One region of the Weizmannia sp. CD-2023 genome, then DNA from elsewhere that is predicted to be linked to it. Evidence: riboswitches for the same ligand, from Rfam matches in the RefSeq annotation. Region 1 holds a riboswitch; the other holds the start of a gene.
The links. Region 1 has a riboswitch for S-adenosylmethionine ahead of P9687_RS02195 (sulfite exporter TauE/SafE family protein). Riboswitches for the same ligand answer to the same signal wherever they lie in the genome.

Region 2: linked by a shared signal. The riboswitch ahead of P9687_RS03580 (O-acetylhomoserine aminocarboxypropyltransferase/cysteine synthase family protein) and the one ahead of P9687_RS02195 (sulfite exporter TauE/SafE family protein) in region 1 are both predicted to bind S-adenosylmethionine.

What each region holds. Positions count from the first base shown of each region.
Region 1 covers NZ_JARTJQ010000018.1:35,712-43,762, reverse strand. The annotation lists gene P9687_RS02200 (purine/pyrimidine permease) at 1-504, opposite strand, end outside; gene P9687_RS02195 (sulfite exporter TauE/SafE family protein) at 1,737-2,651, opposite strand; SAM riboswitch class I at 2,782-2,889, opposite strand; gene P9687_RS02190 (amino acid permease) at 3,300-4,634, opposite strand; gene nfsA (oxygen-insensitive NADPH nitroreductase) at 4,959-5,702, opposite strand; gene P9687_RS02180 (PTS transporter subunit IIC) at 6,108-7,145, opposite strand; gene dhaK (dihydroxyacetone kinase subunit DhaK) at 7,819-8,051, shown strand, end outside.
Region 2 covers NZ_JARTJQ010000028.1:51,957-60,007, forward strand. The annotation lists gene ftsE (cell division ATP-binding protein FtsE) at 970-1,656, shown strand; gene ftsX (permease-like cell division protein FtsX) at 1,646-2,530, shown strand; gene P9687_RS03570 (murein hydrolase activator EnvC family protein) at 2,675-4,018, shown strand; gene cls (cardiolipin synthase) at 4,247-5,692, shown strand; SAM riboswitch class I at 5,792-5,899, shown strand; gene P9687_RS03580 (O-acetylhomoserine aminocarboxypropyltransferase/cysteine synthase family protein) at 6,003-7,301, shown strand; gene P9687_RS03585 (homoserine dehydrogenase) at 7,556-8,051, shown strand, end outside.

The sequences.
Region 1 (8,051 bases):
GGTGACAAGGCTCAAAACAGCAACAAGCGGCCGGACTTCCTGATGGGCACCCGTAATGCCGAGCATCCCTTTCATAAAAGAGCCGCTCAACTGCAGCACCAACAACAGCAAATAAATAAATGTCACTACCGGCGTAAACAGTTTATTTAATTGGTCCACAAGTCCGGTAAAAGCGAGCAGGAAGAAAAAGATGCCGGTTACAATCAGTGCGCCTGCCAAATATTGCAGAGATTCAGTGCTTGAACTATACAAGCTGCCGACAAGCCCTGCATAAATGGCAAACACGCTCCACCACAACCCGGCCGGCCCTTCATTGATGGGCATTCTGTGGCCGAAAATTCCTTGCAAAAGGCCGCCGATCCCGAGTACAAAAAGCGTCCGCTGCACAAACAGGGCAGTCTCACCTGCACTGAAATGGAAAGCATCCGCAATGGCAATCGGGGCCGCGATCGACCCGGCGATCATAAATGCCATCCATTGCAGCGACGAAATCAATGTTTTCATAGACACACCGTTCTTTCCGTTCAAAAAATGGAAAATACCAGTAAATATAATTATAGCAAAACAGGTTTTACATTTTAAACATAATACACTTTGCGGACGAGGGAGGGATAGCGGGCATGGCGGATAGCGGCATAAACAGGGGTTGCAAACCGGACGGGGCGCGGGTTAAGCCATGTTTTTTGCCTCTATTTAAATGATATATATGTGGCAGGGGCTAAGCTATGTTTGGATCCGCAAAAAATTTCTGGGCGATCTTCATGCAGAACGCTTTTTGTTTGTCACTAAAAGAGTTGCGGCTGCCTTTACTTAGGCATGCTATCTCGAAAAAAATTATGATGGATAATTTTTGCTGGTGCTACGTGGTAGCGGCATGGCCGGTTATGTTGAGGAAGCGAGGTCAAAAGGTGTTGTTTCTTAACATAGAGCGCGTCTACGTTAAGAAAGCGAGCGAAAATAGCTTTGTTTCTTAACATAGAGGTCGGCTACGTTAAGGAAGCGAGCGAAAATTGCGTTGTTCCTTAACATAGAGTACGTCTACGTGAAGAAAGCGAGAAAAAAAGGTGTTGTTTCTTAACATAGAGGCTGTCTACGTAAAGGAAGCGAGGTAAAAAGACATTGTTCCTTAACATAGTGCACGTCTACATTAAGGAAGCGAGCAAAAAAAGTGTTGTTTCTTAACATAGAGCCCGTCTACGTTAAGAAAGCGAGCAAAAAAGACGTTGTTCCTTAACATAGAGTCCGTCTACGTTAAGGAAGCGAGGTCAAAAGGCGTTGTTCCTTAACATAGAGCCCGTCTACGTAAAGGAAGCGAGCGAAAAAGGTGCTGTTTCTTAACATAGAGCCCGTCTACGTTAAGGAAGCAAGCAAAAAAGACGTTGTTTCTTAACATAGAGTGCGTCTACATTAAGGAAGCGAGGTAAAAAGACATTGTTCCTTAACATAGAGCATGTCTACATTAAGGAAGCGAGAAAAAATTATATTGTTCCTTAACATAGAGGCCGTCTACGTTAAGAAAGTTCGGTAAAAAGATGTTGTTTCTTAACATAGAGGTCGTCTACGTAAAGGAAGCGCGGTAAAAAGACGTTGTTTCTTAACATAGAGCGCCTCTACATTAAGGAAGCGAGCAAAAAAGGCACTGTTCCTTCAAATAGAAGCGTCTATGTTCATTCTTTGCCAAAATTTGTTTGGGTAAAAACAATCCGGGCAATGGATCCCTTGCCCGAAAACATTCCTTATTCTGTGACGCTTACGCTGGCGCTGGCAACTGCCCGTTTGTGTCTTCTGATTGTATAGAAAATGAGGATGGCCCATATTGCCGCAATGGCTGTATAGGTAACGCCGTACCAGCCGCTACCGGCGCCCGCCATTTTTAATAAAGTTTGCACGTTGCTGAACACAATCATGCCGCTGACAATGACAGCCAGCAAATGAGCCGGTAAAATTTTAACCAGATAGGCTGCAATCGGCGCGGCGATCAGGCCGCCAAGCATGAGGGCGATCGTCCAAATCCAGTTAATTTGCATAGCGCCGAGGGATAAGAGGAAACCGATGCTTGATGCCAAGGATACAGCAAATTCACTAGTATCCACCGAGCCGATCACTTTCCGCGGTTCGATGTCATTTCTGGACAGCAAAGCCGGTGTGGCGATAGGGCCCCAGCCGCCGCCCCCCGTTGCATCAAAAAATCCTGCGACAAAGCCAAGTGGGATAAAAAATATGTTTGACCTGGTTTGCTTTTTGACTTTCGACGCCCCGCGCGTATTGAACAGAAACCGGGTAAGAATATAGAGGCCAAGGGCGATCAGAAAAATAGAAATGTACGGTTTTAATGTGCTTGCAGGAAGATGGCTAAGCACGGTTGCCCCGAGAAAGGCGCCGACAGCTCCAGGTACAACCAGTTTCCAAATGATCCCTTTATCGACATTCCCAAATTTCATATGTGAAACTCCGGAAGCCGCCGTTGTAAAAACTTCCGCCAAATGCACAGAAGCTGACGCGACAGCCGGCGCAATCCCGAAAGCTAGCAAAAGTGAGGTTGAAGTCACCCCGTAACCCATTCCAAGAGATCCATCCACCAATTGCGCGGCAAGGCCGACAAGTGCTAAGACAATTAATTTTTGCATGTTCAAGTTCCTCGCTTTCTTCATTCATAAATTTAATTCATCCTGATGTAGAGGAATTATACGCATCAGGGCCTATCCTGGTTCAAACGGCCGGCCTTGCAGAAATAAAAAACTTTCCGCCATTTTTACGGAAAGACAGCGAGTAAAGGATAAGCGCTTATCTTTCAAAATGGTACCCATTTTGCTGGAATTGGCACCTTGCTGCTCGCTGCAGGTTGCCGGACTTCATCGGGCCAGATCCCTCCGTCGCTCTTGATAAGTTATTTGTTGTTTAAAATTTTATCAGAAAATAAATGGAAGTCAATATAATTATTGCAAGTTTTTTTATCGGATTTATCCGAATGGAGGGATAAAGAAAAAAACTCCCTATCAGATCACGCTCTGTCGGGAGTTTTTTTTCTTTACGCTGATTGGTTTTTTTAAAGCAGGTTCAGAACCAGGCGGGGCATCATGGCCGCTTTCATTTGCTTCACAAAACGAAAAAGAGTCCAAACGGGTTGGCGTGCCGCCCATTCTGGCAGTTTGACACGCCGTGCACACCGTGTCTGTCCTCTCACCGCCAAGGGAACCGGTTTTATCAACACCGCTTGTTTGTGCTCGCTTATCGCGCAGTTGTATTTCTGTCCTCTCCCTGCCCAAAAGACCGGTTTTATCAACACAGCCGGCTGGAGCCTATTCCTTTCCTTTGATTCTCAGTGACAGGACGACGAGCACGATTAAAATAGCAAGGCAGACGCTTATTCCAATCGGGTTTCCGCCGCCCAGCAAAAAGGACAGGAAAATGCCTGCCAGTGCAAGCAGCGCAATCCAGACCATGAAAGGATACCCTTTTACACGGAAGGAAGGCAATTTTGCATACGACTTCCGGAGCCGCAGTTCGGCTGCGCAGATGGCGATCCAAACAAGGACGACGGTAAATCCCGGGATGGTCATCAAATAGCTGATGACCTCATTCGGCGTAAGATAGGCCAGAATCACGCCGGCTAAAATAAACAGTGAGGTCAGCAAAATACTAATGAGCGGGACGCCTTTCCGGGAAATTTTTAAAAAGGCGTGCGGCGCTTCTCCGGACTGTGCCATGTTAAACAGTGTGCGTGAAGTGGCATAAATGCCGGAATTGGCGGCAGAAAGAACGGCCGTCAAGAGCACAAAATTCATCACATGGGCGGCAGCGGGGATCCCTGTGCGGCTGAATACCTGTACAAACGGGCTTTCCACGGAAGAAACCTGATTCCACGGGACAATGCCACAAATGACCAGGATTGGCAAAATATAAAAAAGCATGACACGAATAACGGTCTGTTTAATCACACGCGGCAACACTTTCTCGCTGTCTTTTGTTTCCGAAACGGTAACGCCGATCAGTTCCGCCCCGCCGTATGAAAACATAACGATCAGAAAAGCATTGAACGTACCGTGAAGCCCGTTCGGAAAAAAGCCGCCGTGCGCGGTATAGTTGGACAGCGTGGAAGATGTCCCGGGGAATAAACCGAATAAAATCAGCGCACCAAGCAGGATAAAAACGATCAACGTGATAATTTTAATGCCGGCAATCCAAAATTCAAATTCGCCGTAGTACTTCACTTCAATTAAATTGATGCCGACCATGAAAGCAGCACAGAGCAAACTGAGCAGCCACAATGGCGCGTGGGGAATCCAGAATTGCAGGAAGCTCCCGGCTGCAAGCAGTTCCACAACTGTCACAATGACCCAGTTGATCCAGTACAGCCAGCCAATAATGAAAGAAACCCGGCTGCCGAACGCTTTGTGGATCAGATTTTGGACGTTGAGGCCGGGGTGGACGAGCGCCATTTCCCCAAGCGCTGACATGACAATGAATAAAAGTACGCCGCCGATCAGGTAAGAAACGGCAACACTTGGGCCGGCAAGGCTGACGGTATCGGAGCTGCCTTTAAAAATGCCGGTTCCGATCATCCCGGCCAATGCGATGAACTGGACATGCCTTGGTGATAAGCCTTTTTGCAAATGATGTTGGTTTTTTTCCATTTCTATCAATCTCACTTTTCTGTTTTAGATAAACGCTTTTCAGTGCTAAAGCATTTATTCTATTTTAGCAGAAAAAAAGGAATATTGATATACAAAAAAATGGAATCGCCGGATGACAGATCCACCCTCATTTCACACCAAAGCAAAATGCAAAAAACGGCGGGACACCACTCATCGTAGTATCTCGCCGTTCTGTTTAATATGTGTCCCGGGATGGTTGCCGAAGCGCTGAATATCCATATTTGAACATGTCGTTCTATTTAACTTGTGCTCCGCGATGGGCCGAAAGAAGAGGAAAATGCGCGGACGGATCCCCTATTCAGCTTACTTTTTATCAAACCCTTGTCGTTCTACAAATTCCTTCATAAAAACGCGCGACGGTTCTTTAAAAAATTGTGCCATTTGGCCTGTCCAGGTATCGTTCCTTTTTCCGTTTGTGCGTTTTGTATAATATTGCGAAACCGTTTCATTGTATTCCTTCAGATCGCGCAAAAGACGTTCATCATCCGGATATTCATCTTCAAAATAAACATGCTCAGCCGCCATGCGTGGTTTTTTCGCAGACGGATCGGCCGGATAGCCGATTGTCATTGCAAATAGCGGAAGGACATATTGCGGGATTTTCAAAAGTTCGGCCACTTCTGGCAGCCTGTTGCGCAAGCCTCCGACATAACAAATGCCAAGCCCCATCGATTCCGCAGCGAGCGCGGCATTTTGCGCAGCCAGTGCAGTGTCGATGAGCGCGACCATAAATTTTTCCGTTGTCTCAAGTGTATCTTGCGCCTCTACGCCTTCCATTTGTGCCGCAAGTTCATGTTTATGGAGATCGGCACAGAAAATGAGCAGATGGCCGCATGTTCCGACATGTCGGTTCCCGGTCAGTTCTGCTAGCTTTTGCTTCCGCCCGGGATCCTGAATGCCGAGAATCGTATAGGCCTGGACAAAATGAGAAGTGGCGGCTGCCTGCGCGGATTCCACAATCAGGCGGATTTGTTCATCAGATAGCGGCCGGTCTTCATAATGGCGGATCGACCGGTGATTGAGAATCGTTTCAATGATGGTATTCATTCCTTTACACTCCTGTCTTTGGTGAGTCCACTGTATGTTCAAATATAGCACAGAAAAAAACGGCCGGCATGAAAGGTGCTTGTTGTCCAGCATGGCCACAATGATCTGCCAAAAAATATTTTGATTAAGGCTAAATTAACCTATTTTCGCTTTGGTATACCCAAATTGAACTTCGAGTATGTTCATGCGGAGGGCGGAAGAACATTTTACCCTTCTCCATTATTTATATATCCGCCTTTATGATGCCAGGGGGGGCGAAGTCAGTGAAGGCGTTCGATTTCATTTTGCACAAACGTAATTGTCGCATGCTGCTATATCGCGCCGGCCGAACCTCTGAAGTCCCGGAATTTCCGTCCGATGAAAAAAACACTGCAACCCTGATCCGGAGGGCTGCAGTGTTTTTTGCTATTCGAAATTAAGCTGATAGTCTTCCGATTTGATCATCTTTAATTTTTTTGAAAAAACATAAATGAATCCGACATTTAAGATAAACGGCAGCACAAAGAAAGTGCTCAGCATAATGGCAATATTTTTCGCAGTCCAGCCGCCTTCAGCAAGATGCATGAAATTGAGCGGGCCGACTAAGCCCGACAACCCGAATCCTGCACTGTAAGGCGTGCCCTGAATATGAAAGACGCCGGCGAGCGCACCGAGAACGGCAGCAGTGATGAGCATCGGGAAAGCAATTTTCGGTTTCATAAAGAAGTTTCGCATCTGAATTTTCGGCGAGCCAAGTACATGGGCAAGGGCGGTACCGAGCGAGTTGGCTTTATAGCTGGCGATGGCAAGCCCGACCCCGGCGGCACAAATGCCAAGATTTGCCGCCCCTGAACTGACACCTGAAAGCATAATAACGGTTGCTACGCCGACTGTTGAAATCGGCGATAAAATAATCAGGCAAAAAATGACGGCAATAATGGCGCCCATTACGACAGGCTGCATGCTTGTCACATGTGCCACCCCGACGCCGACCAGCCCGGTAGCCGCTTTAATAAATGGCAAAATTGTAAGTCCGATCATGCCCGGTATTAAAATACTCAATGTCGGGACCAGGAGGATGGAATAAGCCTTTAACCTTGTTCCGACCCACTTGACGAATAAAACCGCCAATGCCGCTGTAATCCCTGTATTGATGACAATCCCGATCCCGTTTAAAGCAAATGCACCGGCAGCCGTTTTCTGGATCGCGCCGCTCCCAACCATTGCGGCAATGCCGACACTTGCAATTTGGATCGGTGTCAATTGAAAGGTAATGCCGACCATAACGCCAATCAATACAGGCAGCATGCTCATGATGATAACGGTTGCATCAACAACATGCTGCAAATAAGGCGCATGCGGGATAATCAGTTTCAATATCTCCCCGAGTAAGGCGTTTGGGATCAGAGAAACGACAATGCCTATGCTCATTCCGTTTAACAGTTTGCTAAAGAAATCTTTCATTATTGGAAGCCCCCATTTTGTTTTGACCTCGCTGCTGACGCTGCCGGATAAGCGCCGATGCTTGTCTGTTTGCGTATGATTATATAAAACATTCAGATTATAGTCAACAAAAATTTTTAATACTTTACCGCGTGTGTGCACATATGCATAAAAGTGCTAAAAACCATATAATATGAACTTAAGTTTTTCGTGCCAAAATCAATTACGATCGGGATAGACATTGCTTTTGGCAACACATAAAGAAGTAATAATGTTTAGTTCAGCTTATATATAGGGCTTGCTAAATAAGCAAAATTCCTAAATTTGGCAAGAATGCTGACAGCTTTGGCAAAAATTTAAATGCAAGGGTTTTATAAAAAATCCAGGGAAAAGCTTGCACTTGAAAGCTGAATCAATGTATAGAGAAGGCAGAATCACGCATTTTCAAAAATGGCTTCTTCTAGAGCCTACTGACAATTTGGGTGCAAACTCAGAATTGGATTCGTTCAACAAGCCCTATATAAAAAAGTGATCGAAAACAATCTCAGATATGATTGAAACAATTGACATCCGTGATTGCTGGCATGGCATGAAAAATGATTTTTTTTCACGATGGAAGCGGTATAATAAAAGTGGTGTTTTAGAAGGTGTTATGCCGGGCAAAAAAGAACATAAGGATGCGGAGGGATACGCCATGAAGAAAATTATAAACGACCCTGGAAAAGTCGTCGATGAGATGCTGGATGGATTTGTGTATGCCCATGAAGGAACAGTAAAACGTTTGGAAGAGACAGGCGTCATTTATCGTACTTTCCGGGATGAAGGAAAAGTAGCGCTCATTAGCGGCGGCGGCAGCGGGCATGAACCGAGCCATGCCGGTTTTGTCGGGGAAGGGATGCTGTCTGCGGCGGTTTGCGGTGAAGTGTT
Region 2 (8,051 bases), on a different contig from region 1:
TACAGGAAATAAATTCACATCATGTTTCTGTTATTCGTTTGTACCTTTGTACTACTTCTAACCATACGGAGATGGGTTTACAAAAACGGGAAGCCAAAGAGATAATGGATCTTTATGGAAGAATGGGGGAGAAAAATCATGGGGTTTTGGGTCATGCTTTTTTGCTTTGTTGTCGGAATTGTTCTTCTTGTGAACAGCTTTAAGTACAGGAAAAACAAGACAGCCAGATTTGGGATTGAACTTGTAGTCGGGTTCATTTTTTTGGCAATATCAGTATATATGGCACTGCCAAAATGAGAATGCTTATGATATAAAGGAATCATTTGTAACCATGCTATCTATATTACAATTGATTAGTAGTGGTTAGGTTCAGGCATTATTATGATCTTCGTACCAACTAACATTACAGGTCAAGGATATAATGAAAATAGATGAATAGGGACATTTTTAGTGGCGGACTGTGTTGTAAGCGTAATTTCTTTTATTACCGGGTTTTTTTCGAAAAAGTGAATGCGAGGACACAGTGAATGAAAATAGGGATTCCCATACGACGGGAATCCCTATTTTTTGTCGAGGGAGGGAGAATGATGGGGAAGTGTCAACGGTATTCATTTATAGTTTCAGACAAGGCTTAAAAAGTTCCAAAATGCGAAGCGATCCTCAAAAAAATGTTCACCCCCATTAGAAAATTTGAAACAAAACTGTAATGTCGCTCAAGGGTAGGGATGCTATAATAATAAATGTGCGAATTTCGAGCAATTATGCGAATTCTCGCGCGTTGAAAAGAGAAAAAAGTCAAATTTTTATGCGGAAAGGTTTTCACACAGCCTTTTCTTACAGCAAATCATCCTGTACGGCTCTTTTACAGGGACGGGTGTGCAGGGAATGCAAAAATTGGCGTTTTTTGCCGGTGCCGTTGACACATTTTTCATTCCGGCACGTTACATTGAAAAAAAGCTAGGTGAGGAAATGATAGAATTAAAGGACGTCTATAAAAAGTACCCGAACGGCGTCATGGCTGTGAGCGGGTTAAATATAAAAATCAACCAGGGCGAATTTGTTTATATCGTTGGCCCGAGCGGCGCGGGTAAGTCCACGCTCGTCAAACTGATTTACCGCGAAGAAAAGCCGACAGCAGGGACCGTCACTGTAAACGGCATCAATCTTTCAAAACTCCGGGACAAACGAATCCCTTATTTCCGACGGCAGATCGGTGTCGTATTCCAGGATTTTAAGCTGCTACCGACATTGACTGTATATGAAAATATCGCGTTTGCTCTCGAAGTGATCGAGCAGGAACCTTCTTATATCCGGAGCCGCGTCATGGAAGTACTCGACCAGGTCGGGTTGAAAAATAAAGCAAGAATGCTGCCTTCTGAGTTGTCCGGCGGTGAACAGCAGCGGGTTTCCATCGCGCGTTCCATCGTCAACATGCCGAAAGTGGTCATTGCCGACGAGCCGACAGGAAACCTCGACCCGGAAACTTCATGGGACATTATGAAAATCCTCGAAGACATCAACGTAACCGGGACAACGGTTGTCATGGCTACCCATAACCGTGATATTGTAAACACAAACAAGCACCGCGTCATTGCCATTGAAGGCGGGAAAGTGGTGCGCGATGAGCAGCTGGGAGGTTACGGTTATGAAGATTAATACGCTTAAACGCCACTTCCGGGAAAGTTTTAAAAGCCTTGGCCGGAATGGCTGGATGATGTTTGCATCGGCAAGTGCCGTAACGATTACCCTGCTTCTTGTCGGCGTATTTTTCGTGATCATCCTGAACATGAATAAATTTGCTTCCGATATTGAAAACGACGTGGAAATTCGCGTCCATATCGACTTAGCGGCGAAGGCTGCCGACAGGGAAAAACTGGAAAGCGAGATTGAGAGTCTGAATGCCGTCAATTCCGTCAAGTTTTCTTCTAAACAACAGGAACTAAAAGAATTGATTAAAAGAATGGGTGATGACTTTAAACTGTTCCAGCAGGACAACCCATTGTATGACGTATTTATTGTCAAAACAAAGCAGCCGACGGACACGCCAAAAGTTGCGGCGCAAATTCAAAAAATGGACCATGTCGAATCCGTCATTTATGGTAAAGGAAAAGTGGAAAAGCTGTTCCATGTTTTAAGTATCTGCCGCAATGTCGGGCTTGTGTTAATCATTGCCCTGCTGCTTACGGCGATGTTCCTTATCTCAAATACGATTAAAATTACGATTTTTGCCAGAAGAAAAGAAATCGAGATTATGAAACTGGTAGGGGCGACAAACTGGTTTATCCGCTGGCCGTTTCTTCTCGAAGGGCTCTGGCTCGGAATCCTGGGGTCCATTCTGCCGATTGTGCTGATTTCCTTCGGCTATTACTCTGTTTATAAAATCGTAGAGCCGAAGCTGCAAAACAATATTATCCATATGCTTGATATCAGCCCGTTCATTTACGGCGTAGACGGCCTGCTGCTTGTACTTGGCGTCTGCATTGGAATCTGGGGCAGTTCGATGTCGATCCGCCGTTATTTGAAAGTGTAACGGGAACGGCCGGGATGCATTCCACTCCCGTCCGCCTGATTTTTTATTCTATACCCTTTCTGTTCATTTTAAAACACAGGAAAAACGGGGCGTTGCGTCCCCGGATACATAAAACAAAAACATTTTGCTTTGAGGGGGAAAAAGATGAAGAAGCGTTCCATTCTGCCTGCTGCCGTTGTGTTCACGCTCAGCTTGGGCGGCATGCTTGGCTACCAGTCCAATGCTGCTGCGGCCGGCGATTTGCAGCAGAAAAAAAGCGAGATTGAGAGTAAACTTTCCAATGTCGAATCAGAGATGAACAAAAAAGAAAACCAGATTTCCGACATTCAAGACAAGCAGGCTTCTCTCGGCGGCCAGCTTGAGGCCATTGAATCGAAAATTCAATCGGCGAACAAAAAAATCAGCGAGCAGGAACAGAATATCAGCACAACGAAAGACCAGATTGCTGATTTGAAGAAAAATATCGCTGAAATCAAAAAGCGGATTGAAGACCGGAACGCTATTTTAAAAGACCGCGCCCGTGCCATGCAGAAAAACGGCGGCGGTTCGGTCAATTATTTGGATGTTTTTCTTGAAGCGAAAAGCGTTGGTGATTTTATTGACCGCTTTTCAGCAGTGAAGACATTGGTTGAAGCAGACCGGCAAATTTTGGAAGAACAGAAAAAAGATGAACAGGATTTAAAGGACAAACAGGCTTCAGTGGAAAAGAAACTGTCCGATTTGGAATCGATGCTGTCTGATTTACAATCATTAAAAGACAGTCTGAAACAGGATGAGAGCGAGAAATCGGCATTAATCAAAAAGCTGGAAAAACAAAAAGACAGCCTTAAAGAAGAGAAAATGTCGCTGAGTGAACAAAAGAGCATCCTGGCTGACCAAAAAGCTTCCATTGAAAAAGCCATTGCGTTTGCGAAAAAGCAAGCGGAGGAAGAAAGAAAGGCTGCAGCAAAAGCAGATGCAGCAGCAAAGGCACAAACGAATGCAGGATCAACAGGATCAGCAGGATCAAACGCAGGGACAACCCGCTCTGCATCGGTCAAGTCAAGTTCCGGGAGCCATTCCGGCGGATCCCTTCCGCAAGTATCTTCCGGGTCCTTTACGCGACCGGCATCCGGATATATTTCATCTGAATTCGGCGGGCGTTCCGGCGGGTTCCATCCGGGCATTGACATTGCCAACAGCATCGGGACACCGGTTGTCGCTGCAGCCGACGGTGTCGTGTTCAGGGCGTACCACTCTTCTTCATACGGGAATTGCGTCATGATCACCCACTATATTAACGGGAAGTTGTACACAACCGTTTATGCCCATTTGAGCTCGTACAGCGTCAGCACCGGGCAGCACGTCAGCAAAGGGCAGCAGATCGGAGCAATGGGAAATACCGGGGAATCAACAGGACCGCATCTTCACTTTGAAATTTATAACGGCCGCTGGACACCACCGCCACATACCGGTGCCCAAAACCCGAGAAACTATGTTAACTTTTAATAAGGACGAAAAAAAGAACCGTATCCATTGGTGCGGTTCTTTTTGCATGCAATGGCAGGGAAAGTGCTGTACGATAGGTAAGGCGCAAATATTATGGTATGATACAATTGTTATTTTTGCTGCGCAAACATATCCTATATCAATTCCAAAACACTTCACCGTGTTCCCGGATACCGGCCGGGAACAAACCTCAAGCAGGAACAAAGGGTGTACGAAAAGGAGAACGCAATGATTATAACGGTACTACTGGTTATCTTGTTTCTTTTGAATTTTATTCTGGCGGGAACCGTTATTTTCCTGGAACGGCGAGATGTCGGCGCAACTTGGGCATGGCTTTTGGTGCTATTATTCCTGCCGATTGCCGGCTTTATCCTGTATTTGGTATTCGGGCAAAATTTAAGCCGCCGGAAAATTTTTGACTGGAAGGTACAGGAGAAGATCGGCATTAAGGAAATTTCCCAGCAGCAAATTGAACTGCTGCGCGAAAACCGGTTTCCGTTTCATGATGAGCGGACAATCCAGTACAAGGATCTCGTTTATATGCTGCTGATGAATGACGGGGCAATCCTTTCCCAGGACAATCATGTCGATATATTTACAGACGGCAGGAAAAAATTCGAGGCTTTATTTGAAGACATCCGGAATGCAAAAGACAGTATTCATCTTGTATATTATATTTTCCGGAATGACCGCCTCGGCCATGAATTGATTGAACTGCTGTCGCAAAAAGCAAGAGAAGGCGTAAAGGTGCGGCTGCTTTATGATGATATGGGGTCGCGGATGCTGTTCCGCCGCAAATTTTTCCGGCCGCTTGTTGTTGCTGGTGGGGAAGTGGCGTCCTTTTTTCCTGCCCGGATCCCGCTCGTCAATTTGCGCGTCAATTTCAGGAATCACCGGAAATTGGCGATTATTGATGGGCAGATCGGATATATCGGCGGTTTTAATGTCGGGGATGAGTATCTTGGCCTGAATAAGAAATTCGGTTACTGGCGGGATACGCATCTACGGATTGTAGGGAGTGCTGTTTATGCCATGCAGACCCGCTTTATTTTGGACTGGAATCAGGCGTCACCGCATGATGTAAGAGATGAAGAACGTTATTTCCCGGTCATCCCATCGCAGGGTGAAACCGATATCCAAATCGTCTCAAGCGGCCCCGATTCTGAATGGGAGCAGATTAAAAACAGCTATATTAAAATGATCAATTCCGCCAAAAAATATATTTATTTGCAAACACCGTATTTTATTCCGGATGACAGCCTCCTGAATGCGCTGACGCTTGCCGCCTTATCCGGAGTGGATGTTCGGATTATGATTCCAAATAAACCGGATCATATGTTTGTCTATTGGGCGACGCTTTCCAACATCGGCCAGCTGTTAAAAACGGGCGTCAAAGTGTACATTTATCAAAAAGGGTTCATCCATGCGAAAATGATTGTCGTAGACGGGAAAATTGCTTCCGTTGGGACGGCCAATATCGATGTGCGCAGTTTCCGTCTCAATTTTGAAGTGAACGCCGTGCTGTACGACCGTGAGCTTTCCGGCACACTTGCCGGCGTTTTCCGGGACGATATGGCCGAATCAACCGAATTAACGCTCCATGATTACCAGAACCGGCCGCTTTATGTGCGGTTTAAAGAGTCCATTTCCCGGCTATTGTCGCCAATATTGTAGAAGAAAAAGAAAATTTTTTCAAAAAAAGGTTGACGGTTTGCCATTGTTCTTCTATAATCTTAAACAATAAGTCATTCAAAATTGAATTATGAAAAGAAACTCTTATCGAGAGCGGCGGAGGGACTAGGCCCTGCGAAGCCCGGCAACCTTCAGGCATTTGCCTGAAAAGGTGCTAATTCCTACAGACATGCGTCTGAAAGATAAGGGAGGAACTTACATACATTGTAACCCTCTTCCCTTACGAAGAGGGTTTTTTCATTTCCTCTTCCATCTTTCACGAAAAAATTTTAAAAAATCAGGAGGCTTTAAAATGACACAACCATCATTCCAACCGGAAACTTTATTGTTGCACGGCGGCCAGGAACCGGACCCGGCGACAGGATCGCGCGCCGTACCGGTATACCGGACGACTTCTTACGTTTTTCCGGATACAGAACATGCGGAGGGCGTCTTCAATTTATCAAAAGAAGGTTTCATTTATTCCCGTCTCGGCAATCCGACTGTGGATGTTTTTGAAAAACGTGTTGCTGCACTGGAAGGCGGAACAGCGGCTGTCGGTTTATCATCCGGCGCATCGGCCATTGCCTTTTCCATTTTGAACATCGTGCGTGCGGGTGATGACATCGTATCCGCCAGCAATCTTTACGGCGGCACCTATAATTTGTTTGCTGTGACATTGCCGAAATACGGCATTAACGTCAAGTTTGTGGACGGGTCCGACCCTGAAGCGTTCCGCCAGGCGATCACCCCGAAAACAAAAGCATTGTACGCGGAAATTATCGGCAACCCAAGCCTGCAGGTGCTCGACGTGGAAAAAGTGGCGGAAGTGGCCCATGAAAACGGTATTCCTTTGATTGTCGACAACACGTTTGCTTCTCCGTATGGCGCGAATCCGATCAAATGGGGCGCGGACGTGGTTGTCCATTCGGCGACAAAATGGATCAGCGGGCACGGAACGGCGATCGGCGGTGTTGCCGTTGACGGCGGGCGTTTTGACTGGAACACAGACAAATTCCCGGACTTTAGCGAACCGGATCCGAGCTATCACGGCTTGCGCTACGGCGTCGACACGGCACAGGCTGCGTTCGCCACAAAACTTCGCGTTCAGCTTTTGCGCGACTTCGGGCCTGCTTTAAGCCCGGACAACGCCTTTTTATTCCTGCAAGGGCTTGAAACGCTGCATCTGCGTGTGGAAAGGCATAACGAAAATGCATTGAAAGTCGCGGAATTTCTGAAAAACCATCCAGATGTTGCTTGGGTCAATTACCCGGGCCTTGAAGACCATCCGTCCCATGAGCTGGCGCAAAAATATTTGAACGGCGGTTACGGCTCCATTGTCAACTTTGGTGTGAAAGGCGGCCGGGAAACAGGAAGACGCGTGATCGACAATGTTAAGCTGTGGTCGCATGTAGCGAATGTCGGCGACGCGAAATCGCTGATCATCCACCCGGCAACGACTACGCATTCGCAGCTGAGCGATGAAGAACTGGAAAAATCAGGGGTCACAGGCGATTTGATCCGCCTGTCCGTCGGGCTTGAAGCCGTCGAAGATTTGACAGCCGACCTCGATCAGGCCATTACAAAAGCAACAGCCGTTACAGCCCGGTAAAAGCGGGGAGCGGGTCCGGCAGATTCGTGCGAAGGCCGCCATGCGAATGCCAACAGGCGATCCGGAAAACTTATACGATGTTCTGGGCTGATCCCATTGAACAATGTTGCGGCCCGGACGGTCTGCATACCTGATCCAGATCGGGAGCTTCTGGATACCGGCTGCACCGAATACTGTCGGACCGCTTGACCGTTTTAAATGAACAAAACGCTTCAGAGGCGAAAGAGCGCTAGATGTAGGGAGGAGTTTGGATAATGAGAGTGATTAAAGCAGCGCTGCTCGGCTTTGGGACGGTCGGCCAGGGCGTGTACGAAGCGGTCCGGACCCACCGGGAGCAGCTGAAAGAAAAGCTGCATGCCGAGGTAGAGATTGCAGCGGTTCTGATCAAAAACCCCCGTAAAAAGCGGAACATTGACAGTTCTGTACTCGTCACGACGGACTTCCGGGAAGTTCTCGCCATTCCCGGTCTTGAAGTCGTGTTTGAAGCGATTGTCGGGGAAGAACCAGGCTTTTCCTACTGTTTACAAGCGATTGAAAAAGGCTGCCACGTCATTACTGCCAATAAAGTCATGTTTGCACGATATGGAAATGTGTTGCTTGAAAAAGCGAGAGAAAAAGGCGTGTTTGTCGGTTATGAAGCGACAACTGCAGGCGGCATCCCTGTGATCCGGACGATTTCCCAGCAGCTTCAGGTCAATGACATCCAGCGTGTACAGGCGATTTTAAACGGCACATCCAATTTTGTTTTAT